DNA from 2 places in the Nonomuraea sp. NPDC050691 genome. Region 1 is predicted to be linked to the other one. Evidence: predicted binding sites of a transcription regulator. Region 1 holds the regulator's gene; the other holds the start of a gene.
What was found. The regulator HrcA, encoded in region 1, represses chaperone genes, less so after heat shock. The targets are predictions, from matches to a motif close to TTGGCACTCTCNNNNNGAGAGTGCCAA.
Positions count from the first base shown of each region.

Region 2: a site for HrcA is predicted at 4,598-4,624, ahead of groL (chaperonin GroEL). Genes of this name have one in related genera too.

Region 1 is NZ_JBFAIA010000138.1:12,961-21,425, forward strand. Features, by position in the region: gene ybeY (rRNA maturation RNase YbeY) at 1-302, opposite strand, end outside; gene AB0H81_RS33390 (PhoH family protein) at 299-1,339, opposite strand; gene AB0H81_RS33395 (histidine triad nucleotide-binding protein) at 1,445-1,789, opposite strand; gene AB0H81_RS33400 (SigE family RNA polymerase sigma factor) at 2,131-2,610, shown strand; gene AB0H81_RS33405 (hypothetical protein) at 2,607-3,263, shown strand; gene AB0H81_RS33410 (16S rRNA (uracil(1498)-N(3))-methyltransferase) at 3,339-4,064, opposite strand; gene dnaJ (molecular chaperone DnaJ) at 4,093-5,232, opposite strand; gene hrcA (heat-inducible transcriptional repressor HrcA) at 5,244-6,257, opposite strand; gene AB0H81_RS33425 (hypothetical protein) at 6,410-7,501, shown strand; gene AB0H81_RS33430 (DUF3097 domain-containing protein) at 7,642-8,448, shown strand; gene AB0H81_RS33435 (DUF4870 domain-containing protein) at 8,445-8,465, shown strand, end outside.
Region 2 is NZ_JBFAIA010000287.1:96-5,988, reverse strand. Features, by position in the region: partial or broken gene AB0H81_RS43340 (maleylpyruvate isomerase family mycothiol-dependent enzyme) at 1-112, opposite strand, end outside; gene AB0H81_RS43335 (TetR/AcrR family transcriptional regulator) at 218-886, shown strand; gene AB0H81_RS43330 (hypothetical protein) at 928-1,509, opposite strand; gene AB0H81_RS43325 (TetR/AcrR family transcriptional regulator) at 1,638-2,303, opposite strand; gene AB0H81_RS43320 (hypothetical protein) at 2,372-2,860, shown strand; gene groL (chaperonin GroEL) at 2,864-4,489, opposite strand; gene AB0H81_RS43310 (TetR family transcriptional regulator) at 4,701-5,300, shown strand; partial or broken gene AB0H81_RS43305 (hypothetical protein) at 5,612-5,893, shown strand, end outside.

The sequences.
Region 1 (8,465 bases):
GCCGCCACCTGCGGGCAGAGCACCACGTCGCCGAGGAGCGCCGGATCGGCGGGCGCGTCGCCGTCGCCGCGCGCCCCGCCGCCCGGACGCAGCTCGTCCATGGGGAAGGCGAGGACGTCCGTGGGACCGGGCTCGCCCATCCACTTCTCGTGCAGCTCGGCCATGGCGTTCTCGTCGACCACCATGATGGACATCTCGGCGAGCGGGTTGACGCCCATCTCGCCGAGCACGTGGGCGGCCAGGCGGACGATGTTCTCCTCGTCGACCGCGACGCCCGACTCGTTGTTGATCTCGATGCTCATCGCCGCTTGCCCCTGTGCTGGATCGGCTTGGCGGACCCCGTCGCGTCCTGGAGCGCGTCGTAGCGTCCGTAGGCGTCCACGATCTCGCTGACCAGCTTGTGACGGACCACGTCGGCGCTGGTCAGACGGGAGAAGTGGATGTCGTCGATGCCGTCGAGGATCTCCTGCACGACGCGCAGCCCGCTGGTGGTGCCCGACGGCAGGTCGACCTGGGTCACGTCGCCGGTCACCACGATCTTGGAGTTGAAGCCGAGCCTGGTCAGGAACATCTTCATCTGCTCGGCCGAGGAGTTCTGGGCCTCGTCGAGGATGATGAAGGCGTCGTTGAGGGTGCGGCCCCGCATGTACGCCAGCGGCGCGACCTCGATCGTGCCCGCCGCCATCAGCTTGGGGATGGAGTCGGGGTCGACCATGTCGTGCAGCGCGTCGTACAGCGGCCGGAGGTAGGGGTCGATCTTCTCGTACAGCGTGCCCGGCAAAAAGCCGAGCCGCTCGCCCGCCTCGACGGCGGGGCGGGTGAGGATGATCCGGTTGATCCGCTTCTCCTGGAGCGCCCGCACGGCCTTGGCCATGGCGAGATAGGTCTTGCCGGTGCCGGCCGGGCCGATCCCGAACACGATCGTGTGGTTGTCGATCGCGTCGACGTAGCGCTTCTGGTTGACGGTCTTGGGCCGGATCGTCCGGCCGCGCGAGGAGAGGATGTCGAGGGAGAGCACCTCGGCCGGCCGGTCGGAGGTCATGCGGAGCATGGCGATGCTCCGCTCGACCGCGTCGGGCGTGAGCTCGCCGCCGCTCCTGAGCACTTCGACGAGCTCTTCGAACAGCCGCACCACGGCCCCGCTCTCGTCGGGGCCGCCGGTGACGGTGATCTCGTTTCCTCGGACGTGGATGTCGGCCCGGAAGGCGCTCTCGATGACACGCAGCAGCTCGTCACGGGAGCCCAGGAGGCTGACCATCGGGTATTCGTCCGGAATCAGCACCTTGGCCTGTGTGCGCGTCGGAGGTGCGGTCCGGCGGGTTTCATGTAGTTCGGACATGGGCAGGCCAGCGGCCTGATGCCTCCCGGTCTGTTCGTGTGTGCTTCTTCGCCCATGGTAGCCGGGCCCACGCGAACCGTTCTCGTCAATATCGGCCGGCCGCCGTCAGCCGGGGGGCCAGGTCAGGCCACGGCCCCCGAGCAGGTGCGCGTGGACGTGGAAGACCGTCTGGCCCGCGCCGGGCCCGGTGTTGAAGACCACGCGGTAGCCGGTGTCGGCCACGCCCTCCTGGACGGCCACGGCGTGGGCGGCCTTGAGGACGTCGTCGGCCAGCCCGTCGTCGGCCGCGGCCAGCGCCGCCGCGTCGGCGTGGTGCTCCTTGGGGATGACCAGCACGTGGGTCGGGGCCTGCGGGTTGATGTCGCGGAACGCGAGCGCCCGGTCGGTCTCCAGGACGACCTCGGCCGGGATCTCCTTGGCGACGATCTTGCAGAAGAGGCAGTCGGTCACCCGCCCAGCCTACCGAGACGGAACGCCCCCGCACGGCGATCACCGCGCCGTGCCGCCGGCGCCTCACCTGGAACGTTCCCAACTCCCCGAGCCCGTTGCGAATCGGTGACCGCAGGCGCCGTGCAAGGGAAGATCCTCGCGGTTAGGGTGGGTGTGCGAGACTGCAAGCACAACAGGACATATCGGGGTCGGGCACGGCCACCTGGCGAGGACACGACTGGGTAATGCCGCCTAAGGAACGTAAACCCTCTCGGAAGGCCGCGCGTCCTCATGAGGTGACCACCGAGACCCTTCTGGCCGACAGGTCGTTAGGGGCGGTGCCGGTCGGGTGGGACGCCGACATGGCCGTGACCGCGCTGTACAGCGCGCACTTTCGGTCATTGGTGCGTCTCGCTGTGTTGCTGGTACGCGACATGGCGACCGCCGAGGAGGTCGTGCAGGACGCGTTCGTCGCCATCCACGGCGCCTGGCGCAGACTGCGCGACCCCGACAAGGCACTCGCCTACCTGCGTCAATCCGTCGTCAACCGTTCCCGATCCGTGCTGCGTCATCGCGCGGTCGTCGAGAAGTATGCTCCCAAGGGTCTGCCCGACGCCCCGAGCGCCGAGAACGGCGCGATCGGCGAGCTCGAACGCTCGGCCGTGATCGAGGCGCTGCGGGCCCTGCCGGCACGTCAGAGAGAGGCGCTCGTCCTTCGCTACTACGGTGACCTGTCCGAGGCTGAGATAGCCCACGCCATGGGCATCAGCAAGGGAGCGGTCAAGAGCCACACCGCACGTGGCATGGCCGCTTTGCGTTCCGTCCTGGAGAAGATGTCATGACCCAGCCCCCCGACGAGTACGGCGACGTACTACGCCGAGTGCTGCGCGCGGAGGCGGACACGGCCGTGCCCTCGCCGGACGGACTGGAGATCATCCGGGCCCGCATCGAGCGGCGCGGCGTCCGCAACCTGTTCTGGTGGCGCGCGGGCGCCGCCGCGGCCAGCGCCGTGCTGGTGGCGGGCACGATCGTCATGGTGATCCCGGAGCTGCGCCACCAGGTGCTGCGCGAGACCGTGCAGGACGTGCGCAGCACCTCCACGCCGCCCGACGGCTCCTCCACCACCCGGGCCGTGTCGCCCGAGCCGCCGCAGCGGAGCGAGCCGCGCGAGGTCGTGGTGGTGCCCGACCCGACGACCCGGCCGCCCCGGCACATCCCCGAGACCGCGCGCTCCACCAGCAAGCCGACGCGCAGGACACCCTCCCCCACCCCGTGCCCCTCGACGGCGGACGAGCAGGCCGCGCGAGGCGACGACTGCCCCGGCGTGACGCCGTCCCCGACGCCCACCCCGTCCGCCACGGTGACGGACACGACGACGCCGACGACCGTGGCGTGCCCCGCCGAGGACTGCCCGACCGACGAGCCGCCGCAGCCGACGCAGCCCACCCAGGTCGTCACCACGATCACGGACACGAGCCCGCTCTCCCCGCAGTAGACGCGCCGGACGTCAGCACGCGTCAGGCGTCTCGCAGGGTTTCAGGAGCGACCAGCCTCGGGCCGGCTCCGGGCGTCACCAGCGGCCGGTGCGGGCCATGAGGACCGAGGCCGCCGCGACCCCGGCCGTCGAGGTGCGCAGCACCGTCGGCCCGAGCAGCACCGGCACGGCGCCGGCCGCCCTGAACCGGGCCACCTCCTCCTCCGCGACCCCGCCCTCCGGGCCCACGACCATGACGACGTCGCCGTCGGCCGGGACCTCCAGGCGCGACAGCGGCTCGGCGGCGTCCTCGTGGAGCACCAGGGCCAGGGCCGCGTCGCGCAGCAGCTTCTCCACCTGGGCCGTGGAAGCCGGCTCGGTCACCTCGGGCAGGTGGAAGCGGCGGGCCTGCTTGCCCGCCTCGCGAGCCGTGGAGCGCCAGCGGGCCAGCGCCTTGGCCGCCCGGTCGCCCTTCCACTGCGTGATGCTGCGCGAGGCCGCCCACGGGACGATCACGTCGACGCCCGCCTCGGTCATCATCTCGACGGCGAGCTCGCCCCGGTCGCCCTTCGGCAGGCCCTGCACGGCCACGATCCGGGGCCGGGGGGCCGGCACGTCGTACCGTCCGACCACGTCGAGCCGCAGGGAGTCCTTCAGCGCCTCGCGCACCACGCACTCGGCGACCGCGCCGGCGCCGTCGGTCAGGTCCACCCGCTCACCGGCGCGCAGCCGACGCACGGCCGCGGCGTGGCGCCCCTCGGGGCCGTCGAGCACCAGCTCGGACCCGCCCAGGGCGTCGGACAGGAAGACGGGAACGCTCACGTCCGCCCGTCTCTCCCGCGCGGCGCCCTCATCTCCCGTTGAACGCGTCGCGCAGCCGTGAGAAAAAACCCTGCTGGCCCGGCGCGAACTTGCCCGGAGGCCGCTCCTCGCCGCGCAGCTTGGCCAGCTCGCGCAGCAGCTCCTCCTGCGCCGGGTCGAGCCGCAACGGCGTCTCGACGTTGACGTGGATCAGCAGGTCGCCCCGGCCGCTCTCGTTGAGCCGCTGCACGCCCCGGCCGTACATCGTGATGACCTGCCCCGACTGGGTGCCCGGCCGCACGTCGATCTCCTCGGCGCCGTCGAGCGTCTCCACGGTGAGCACGGTGCCGAGCGCCGCGGCCGTCATCGGGATCTGCACCGTGCAGTGCAGGTCGTCGCCGCGCCGCTCGAAGATCTCGTGCGGGCGCTCGACGATCTCCAGGAACAGGTCGCCGGGCGGGCCGCCGCCGGGGCCGACCTCGCCCTCGCCGGCGAGCTGGATGTGGGTGCCGTCCTCGACTCCCGCCGGGATGCGCACCTTGATCGTACGGCGGGTGCGCACGCGGCCGTCGCCGGAGCACTCCTGGCAGGGGTGGCGGATGATCGACCCGAAGCCGCCGCACTGGGGACACGGCCGGGAGGTCATGACCTGGCCCAGGAACGACCGGGTGACCTGGGAGATCTCGCCGCGGCCGTTGCACATGTCGCAGGTGTCGGGGTGGGTGCCGGGCGCGGCGCCGGCGCCCTGGCAGACCTCACACAGCACGGCCGTGTCGACGACCAGCTCACGGGTGGTGCCGAACGCGGTCTCGCGCAGGTCGAGCTCGACGCGGATGGTCGCGTTGCGGCCCCTGCGGGCGCGCGAGCGGGGACCGCGGGAGCCGCCGGCCGAGCCGAAGAACGCGTCCATGATGTCGCTGAACGGGAAGCCCGCGCCGAAACCGCCGGCCCCCGCGCCCGCCGCGGCGCCACCGAACGGGTCGGCGCCGAGGTCGTACATCTGGCGCTTGTTCGCGTCGGACAGCACCTCGTAGGCCTGCGTGATCTCCTTGAACCGCTCCTGGGTCTCAGGGTCGGGGTTCACGTCAGGGTGGAGCTCCCGGGCCAGCCTGCGGTAGGCCTTCTTGATCTCGTCCTGACTGGCGTCACGGCGCACCCCGAGGGTGGCGTAGTAGTCGCTGTTTGCCACTTATCGACCTCTTATGATGCAGCCAGGATCTGGCTGACGTAGCGTGCCACCGCGCGTACGGCGCCCATCGTCACGGGGTAGTCCATCCTCGTGGGACCCAGCACGCCGAGGCGTGCCAGTTGGTTGTCGCCAGAACCGTATCCGGTCGCGACGATGGACGTGCCGTGGAGATAGGGGTTTTCCGAGCCGATGCGCACGGTGAGCGCGGACGGGGTGTCGCCGGACGTCTCGCCGAGCAGCCGCATGAGCACGACCTGCTCCTCCAGGGCCTCCAGCACGGCGCGCAGGCCGGTGGTGAAGTCGGCGCCGGCGAGATTGGCCGCCCCGGCGAAGACGATCTTCTCGTCGTGGCGTTCGACGAGGGTCTCGAGCAGCACCGACAGGATCGTGGCCACGGCCGGCCGGTCCTCGGCGGGCAGCCGCTCGGGAAGGTCGGCGACCAGCTCGGGCACGGCGCTCAGGCCGCAGCCGTCGAGTGAGGCGTTGAGCACGGCCCGCAGGTGCGCGATGCGGGTGTCCTCCACGACCTCGGGCAGCTCGACGACCCGCTGCTCGACGCGGCCGGTGTTGGTGATGAGGACCAGCATGACCCGCCGCTCGGTCAGCGGCACGATCTCGACGTGCCGGACCGTCGAGCGGGTCAGCGTCGGGTACTGCACGACCGCCACCTGCCGGGTGAGCTGCGCGAGCAGCCGGACGGTGCGGGTGACCACGTCGTCGAGGTCGACCGCCCCGGCCAGGAACGTCTCGATCGCCCGCCGCTCCGCCGCGGACAGCGGCTTGACCTGGGACAACCGGTCGACGAACAGCCGGTAGCCCTTGTCGGTCGGCACGCGGCCCGCGCTGGTGTGCGGCTGGGTGATGTAGCCCTCCTCCTCCAGCGCGGCCATGTCGTTGCGGACCGTGGCGGGGGAGACCTTGAGATTGTGGCGCTCCGCCAGCGCCTTGGAGCCCACCGGTTCGTTGGTGGACACGTAGTCTTCGACAATGGCGCGGAGCACCGCCAGCTTACGATCGTCGAGCACGTGCTCACCTCCTGCCTCTGCCTCGCGGGAACGACCGTCTAGCACTCTGTGTTCCCGAGTGCCAAGTGTACGGCTCTCACCCACAAGGTGCGATAACACCTGACCATCCTGCTGCTGGCGCGGGCCCGGCCTTAGGGATCACACTGGCCGACATGACCGACGATTCCCCGTCCCAGCCGCCAGGGTCCGAGCCGCCCGGCCCGGCGCCCGGATCCGGCCCGTACCCCGGTCAGCCCGCTCCTCCCCCGCACGGCCCGCCGCAGGGCGGTCAGGCTCCGCCGCCGTACGGGCGGCAGCCGTACCAGACGGGCCCCCACGGCACGCCGCAGCAGGCCCCGTACCCGCCTCCGCCCCACGGCGGGCCGTCGGGTGAGCAGCGAGCCTACCCGCCGCCGCCCTACGGGCCGGGACCTTCGACGGGTGCGCACGCCCCCTACCCGCAGGCGCCTCCCCCGCAGGGCCCCTACGGGGCGCCTTCAGGCGAGCAGGGACCGTACGGCCCGCCCCCGGGCCCGGTCTCGGGTCCGCAGGGCCCTTACGGTCCTCCGTCCGGCGCTCAGGGGCCGTACTACGGACCGCCGTCGGGTCCGCAGGGGCCGTACCCCGGACCGGGTGGGCAGGCACCGTACGCGGGGCAGCCCTTCGGCGCGGCCGGCCCGTACGGCGGCGGCCCCCTGTCCACGCCGTGGGTCAGCCCCAAGCTGCTGCGGCCCCCGCTGTGGTGGGTGTGGGCGGCGTGGGGAGTGGCGCTGGTGTGCGTGGTGGCCGGGGTGGCGCTGTTCGCCAACGGCGTGACGGGCACGGTGAGCAGCGCGCTGCCGACGAAGACGTTCGCAGCGGGCGAGATCGTCTCCGTGACCGTGGACCCCGCCGACGACCCGGTCGTGTACCTGGCCAGCGCCACGCCCGTCGAATACACCTGCTCGGTCACCGGCGGCGACGGCAAGGGGCTGCTGGCCAAGATGCCCGGCACCATGACGGTCACCCAGGGCTCGACCCGGTGGCAGGCCATCCTCGCCCTGAACGTGTCCAAGGAGGGCGGCTACGTGCTCAAGTGCGGCACGCTGCAGTCCGTGGGCGCGCGCTTCGCGGTGGGCCCGTCCGTGGACACCGGCGGGCTCGCGGGGGGCGTGGCGGCGCTGGTGCTGCTGCCCGGTCTCGGCATCCTGCTGGCGATCGTCGTCACGGTCGTCGTCCTGGTACGGCGCGGCGGCCACCGCAAGCGCCTCGCCGCGGGCGGATGAGCCTCGCACGACCACGCGGGCAAGCGGGTGGATGAGCCTCGCACGACGACGCGGGCGGATGGATGAGCCTTGTGCGACGACTCGGGGCGGGTGGATCGCAAGGCCGTCGCGGCGGGCGGGTGATTTGCTACGGTCCCCGTGTGTACGACGGTGATGTTCTCGCGGGAAACTGGCGGCGGCCGGGCAAGGGCACGATCCCGAAGGTGCCCGCCGAACTCGACCTCGTCGTGGAGGACGCCGAGAGCGGCTTCTGCGGCGCGGTCGTGGGCTGCGACAAGGAGGCCGTCACGCTGGAGGACCGCTTCGGCAAGCGGCGGCTGTTCCCGCTGGCGCCCGCCGCGTTCCTGCTGGAGGGCAAGATCGTGACGCTGGTGCGGCCGGCCACGGCGCCGCGCGGGCCGAGGCGCAGCGCGTCCGGGTCGATCGCGGTGGAGGGGCTGCGCGCCAAGGTCGCCAAGGAGAGCCGCATCTACGTCGAGGGAGTCCACGACGCCGCCCTCGTCGAGAAGATCTGGGGCCACGACCTTCGCGTGGAGGGGGTGGTGGTCGAGTACCTGGAGGGCGTGGACGACCTGCCCGCGATCGTCGCCGAGTTCGGCCCCGAGCCGGGACGCCGGCTGGGTGTGCTGGTGGACCACCTGGTGCCCGGGTCCAAGGAGAGCCGCATCGCCGCCCAGGTGACCTCGCCGGACGTGCTCGTGGTGGGGCACCCGTTCGTCGACATCTGGCAGGCGGTCAAGCCGTCCGCGCTGCGCATCGCCGCCTGGCCGGAGGTGCCGCGCGGGGTGCCGTGGAAGGAGGGCGTGATCGCCGCCCTGGGCTGGCGCGTGGAGCCGGCCGAGGCCTGGCGGCGCATCCTGGGCTCCGTCTCCTCGTTCGCGGACCTGGAGCCCGAGCTGCTCGGCCGGGTGGAAGAACTGATCGACTTTGTCACGGAGGCACGATGAGTCAGGACCCGCCGAAC
Region 2 (5,893 bases), on a different contig from region 1:
GCACGCTCCAGCCGTCGCACAGGCTGGGCACCTCCCACAGGGCGGGCGGGAGGTCCTCCAGCATGTCGGCCAGTTCCCGGCGTTCGGCGGCGATGGCGGCGGCGACGTCCATAGTGGTGCTCCTATCGGTGGGGTCGGGGGGTCACGATGCGCAGCAACATCCCGAGCAACTCCCCAACATTCATAAGGAGATTACGGTAATAATCTCATTATGAGAATGACACGAGCGGAGGCCAAGGAGCGGAACCGGCGGGCGCTGCTCGACTCCGCGCGCCAGGTCGTCTCCAGGAACGGCCACCGGGCCACGCTGGAGGAGATCGCCGAGCAGGCGGGGCTCACGACCGGCGCCGTCTACTCGCTGTTCGGCAGCAAGAACGGCCTGCTGATCGCGCTGCTCACCGACTACCTGGGCCCGCACTACGAGGACCTGGAACAGGCCGTCCCTCCCGGCCTCGGCCTCGCGGACGCGGTCGGCGCCTTCGCCCGCCACTACCGCCGCCTGTGCGACGACCCCGACGCACTGCGTCACCTGTCGTTCGAGATCAGCCTGCAGGACCTGGCCCTGCGCGACCCGGGGCTGCGGCCCAGGTTCGCCGCCTCCGTGCGGGCCCACGAGGAACGGCTGACCGCGTTGTTCGCCGGCCGCGCGCACGACGGGGCCGCGCTCAGCCCGCGCCAGGCTCAGCGCCTGGCCACGGCCCTCCGGGGCCTGCTCGTCGGCCTCAGCCAGGGGGTGGTCCTCGGCCTGATCGCCCCGCCCGCCGAGCGGGACGGCTCACAGCAGGACGTCTCCGAGCAGGACGCGGCCGAGCAGTACGCCTCCGAGCAGTACTTCGCCGACGCCGCCCGCGCGCTCATCGCCCCGTCCGTGCTCGGTCCCCCCTGACGCGCCGGTCCATGATGTGCTGGCGTCAGGGCGTCAGGGCGTCAGGGCCTGGTCAGGGGGATGATCCTGCGGAGCTTCCCGCCCGGCGACTGCTGCGGCGGCTCCTCGGCGCGCTCCAGCGTGACGTCGCCGGCCTTGTGCTCGGCGAGCAGGTGGGCGATCTCGCGGCGCACCGTCCGCCACACGGCGTCGGCGCCGTCGCCGTCGCCGGCCCGCAGGCGCACGGGCAGGGTGGTGGGCGCGGTCTGGACGATCTGGAACCGCTCGACGCCGGGCGCCCGCAGGTCACGCGGCCCCAGCCCCCCTCCGGCGCGTGACCCGAGGGCGGTGTGCACGGCCATGCACCGCTCGTCCAGCACGAACAGGCCGCGCACTCCGCTGGTGCCGGAAGTGGTGGCCACCATGTACCGCCCCTGGAACGCCTCCCCCGCCCGCGCGGGGTCGGCCACGAACTCCTGGACCCGCTCCAGCGTGATCTCGCGGTCGGTGACCCAGTCGTCGAACCGGGCCATCAGCGCCTTCTTGTCGGTGACCGGGAGCAGCGCCGGGTCGTCGACCCGCTCCGGCAGGCCCTGGTACAGCTCGCGGTAATAGGGCGAGTGCGCGCGGGCGTGGGCCACCATCTCGGCCAGGCGGGCGCGCCGGCACGGGTGACGCCGGGGCCGGGTCGCGTCCTCGTCAGGTGGTTTCGCGTCAGGTGTTCCGCGTCCGCGGTGCTCGTTCCCGCGTGCTCGCGTCCGCGGTGCTCGCGTCAGGGGCCTTCGGCGGAGGGCCGCACCGAGAGCAGGCCGCGCGCGGCGATGTCGAGACCGCGCCGGGACGCCTCCCACATCTCGTCCTGCGTGCGGCCGAGCCGGACGCTCGCCAGGGTCGTCTGCTGGATGGCGCCCATCAGGGAGCCGGTCATGGCCGCCGCCGTGATCGGGTCGAGCTGCCCGGGGAACGCCTCCACCAGCGCGTCGGCGATCCGCTGCTGGATGTCCAGCAGCACGTACAGCCCCTTCGCCTGGAGGGCCGGGCTGGTCAGGACGAGCCGCGACCACGCCGACAGCTCCTCGGGCTTCTTCGGGGTGACCTCGGGCCGGCGGTGGGCGGCGTACTCCTGGACCATCCGCACGAGCACCTCACCCGGCCCCTCGTCCGGGTGGCGCCGGACGATCGCCCCCAGGAGCAGGTCGTGGACGTGGTCCATGTCGGCGAACAGCACGTCGTCCTTGCTGCGGAAATAGTTGAAGAAGGTCTTGGGGTCGACGTCGGCCGCGGCGGCGATCTGCGCCACCATGGTCTCCTCGTACCCCTGCTCGACGAACAGCGCGACGGCCGCTGTGGCGATCCGCTGCCTGGTCAGCCGCTTCTTCCGTTCGCGCCGCGACTCCTCCATGACCACGAATACACGCTCGCCAGAAACTTCCAGCAACTGGAAGATTCTATGGAATGGCAGAGTCGTGGCCTACGAGTGATCTTGGGCTGGCATTCTCAGGCGCCATGATCCGAACCTCACTCGCCGTCGCCTGCCTGGTCCTGCCGCTCGCCGGCTGCGCGGGGGCGGCCGGCTCACCGGACGCGCCCGGACCGGTCTCGCCCGTGCCCGCGGCCGCCCCGCGGACGCCGTCCGCCGAGGAGACCGCGAGCGCGGGCGCGCAGCGGTATCACGCCACCGAGCTGCGTCCCGGCGACTGCATCGAGCCCATGCCCACGAACTTCATGGTGACCGTCGTCGCCTGCGACGTGCCGCACTCGGCGGAGTTCGCCACCACGTACGTGCTGGCCGACGGACCCTGGCCGGGGGCGGACATGGACCGGCTGGTGGACGACGGCTGCTCGCCCAGGATGCGCGTCAAGGAGTCCGAGCGGGACGTCGTCGGCCTGCTGGGTCTCACACCGGCGCAGGCCGACTGGCCCCGGCACAGGACCGTGTACTGCCTCGCCGTGCCGCTGGACGGCGAGAAGATCACCGAGCGGGTGATCAAATAGCGGCTAGAAGTCCATGTCGCCGCCCGGCATCCCGGCAGGGGCGGCCGGGGTCTTCTCCGGCTTCTCGGCGATGACGGCCTCGGTGGTGAGGAAGAGCGCCGCGATGGAGGCGGCGTTCCGCAGCGCCGAACGCGTCACCTTGGCCGGGTCTATGATGCCCGCCGCGAACATGTCCACGTACGCGCCGGTCACCGCGTCGAGGCCGTGGCCGGGATCCAGGCCGCGCACGCGCTCGGCGACCACCCCGCCCTCGAGGCCGGCGTTGACGGCGATCTGCTTGAGCGGCTCCTCCAGAGCCTTGCGGACGATCGCGGCACCGGTGGCCTCGTCGCCGCTCAGCTCCAGCTTGTCGAACGCCTTGGCGCCCGCCTGCAGCAGCGCCACGCCACCGCCGGGGACGACGCCCTCCTCGACGGCCGCCTTCGCGTTGCGCACGGCGTCCTCGATGCGGTGCTTGCGCTCCTTGAGCTCGACCTCGGTCGCGGCGCCGGCCTTGATGACGGCCACGCCGCCGGCCAGCTTCGCGAGGCGTTCCTGGAGCTTCTCGCGGTCGTAGTCGGAGTCGGTGCGCTCGATCTCGGCGCGGATCTCGTTGACGCGACCCGCGATGGCGTCGGGGTCTCCGGCGCCGTCGACGATGGTGGTCTCGTCCTTGGTCACCACGACCTTGCGGGCGCGGCCGAGCTGGTCGAGCGTGGTGCTCTCCAGCTTCAGGCCCAGCTCCTCGGCGATGACCTGGCCACCGGCGAGGACGGCGATGTCGCCGAGCATGGCCTTGCGGCGGTCACCGAAGCCGGGCGCCTTGACCGCCACCGACCGGAGGACGCCCTTCATCTTGTTGACGATCAGCGTGGCCAGCGCCTCGGCCTCGACGTCCTCGGCGATGACGAGCAGCGACCCACCCGCCTGCACCACCTTGTCGAGCAGCGGCACCAGGTCCCGGTTGGCCGAGATCCTGCCGCTCACGACGAGGACGTAGGGGTCGTCCAGAACCGCTTCGAGCCGGTCGGAGTCGGTGACGAAGAGCGGGGCGAGGTAGCCCTTGTCGAAGCGCATGCCCTCGGTGAGCTCCAGCTCCAGACCGAAGGTGTTGCTCTCCTCGACGGTGATGACGCCTTCCTTGCCGACCTTGTCCATCGCCTCGGCGATGAGCGAGCCGATCTCGGGGTCGGCGGCGGAGATGGAGGCGGTGGAGGCGATCTGCTCCTTGGTCTCCACGTCCCTGGCCAGGGTGGAGAGCTCCTCGCTGACCCGCTCGACGGCGGACTCGATGCCCTTCTTCAGGGCCATCGGGTTGGCGCCGGCCGCCACGTTGCGCAGCCCCTCGCGCACGAGCGCCTGGGCGAGCACGGTGGCCGTGGTGGTGCCGTCGCCCGCGACGTCGTCCGTCTTCTTGGCGACTTCCTTGACCAGCTCGGCGCCGATCTTCTCCCACGGGTCCTCGAGCTCGATCTCCTTGGCGATGGAGACACCGTCGTTGGTGATCGTGGGGGCGCCCCACTTCTTCTCCAGCACGACGTTGCGGCCCTTGGGGCCGAGGGTCACCTTGACGGCGTCGGCGAGCCGGTTCATTCCGCGTTCCAGGCCGCGCCGGGCCTCCTCGTCGAACGCGATCATCTTCGAGGTCATCGCTGCTCCTGCTCATGATGGGGGTGTGCCGGGACGGCGCCCGCGACGGACGGCCCCCGGCGCGCAGGGCATGCCGATGGACCTCGCCCTCCCGGCACACCCGTGCGGTTGGCACTCTCCAGGTGTGAGTGCCGGGCGTCTCCCGCACTCTACCCACAACTTGCGCGACACGCATCAAGTGCGCGCCACGCAACATCGATAGAGTGTCCCCATGAACGACGACGCCATGGATCTCCGGGCGCGCAACAAGCGGGCCACCCGGGACGCGATCAGCCACGCCGCGCTGCGCCTGGCCATCGAGCAGGGCCCCAGCGGGCTGGCCCTCGTCCGCGTCCATGACATCGCCACGGCCGCGGGCGTCTCTCCCCGTACGTACAACAACTACTTCTCCAGCAGGGAGGAGGCCATCTGCGCCCTGCAGGCCGACCAGGCGAGACGCGCGGGGCAGGCGCTGCGCTCGCGGCCCGGCGACGAGCCGCTCGACCGGGCCGTCGTCGCGGCCATGGTCGAGCTCTACACCGACCCCGAGCCCGACCGGGCCGGCCTTCGCATGATCATGTCGACGCCCGAGCTGGAGGGCGAGGCGCTGAAGGCGTTCACCATGGCGGAGGGCCCGCTGGCCGAGGCGATCGCGGCGCGCACCGGCACCGACCCCGCCCGCGACCTGTTCCCGGCCGTCACGGCCGCCTCGGTCGCCGGCGCGATCCGCGTGGCCGGACGCCACTGGCTCGCGCCCGGCAACAGCGACTCCTTCGCCACTGTCCTGACCCGCGCCCTGTCCTGCGTCTTCCCCGCCACCCCGCCGTCCTGACGCTTCCCCGGCGTCCCGGCGGGGCCACGCTCCCCCTTCTCCCTGCGGCTCCCTGCGGCATGTCGCGGCCCGGAGGGTTCATGAGGCCGGGACCTGCCGTCCAACCGTCATGCCCGGCGGGAGGCAGTCCTGGATCCCGCCTGGCCGGCACCCCGGCCGGGCCGGCACACCCCGACGGCGCCTCGTTCCTTCGCGGGCCCAGTGCCGGCCCCCTGTGAGCAGGCGGGTTGCGCGGGAAGGGGATGATCGGCCACCATCGTCGGCATGACGAGTGGAAAGGGCGGTCTCCGCCCAGGCCGTTGAGGCCCACGGTGCCGGCCCAGGAGCCGGCCCACGACATCGACATCCCCATCGACGCCCGCGCCGCCGCGTTGCAGGCGCGTCTGGAACCCCTCCCGTACCCGCTGCGCATGCGGGCGCTGGCCCTCCACGCCCGCCGCCTGGCCGGCACCCCGCACCTGCGCGTTCTCCTCGATGAGCTGTCCGCACAGGACCAGTACGCCCGGCGCACGGCGCTGCACCTGGCCATGGCGGCCCGCGACCTCGGACACATCGAGCAGGTCCTCGCCGGACCAGACCTGGAGCTGCGGCGC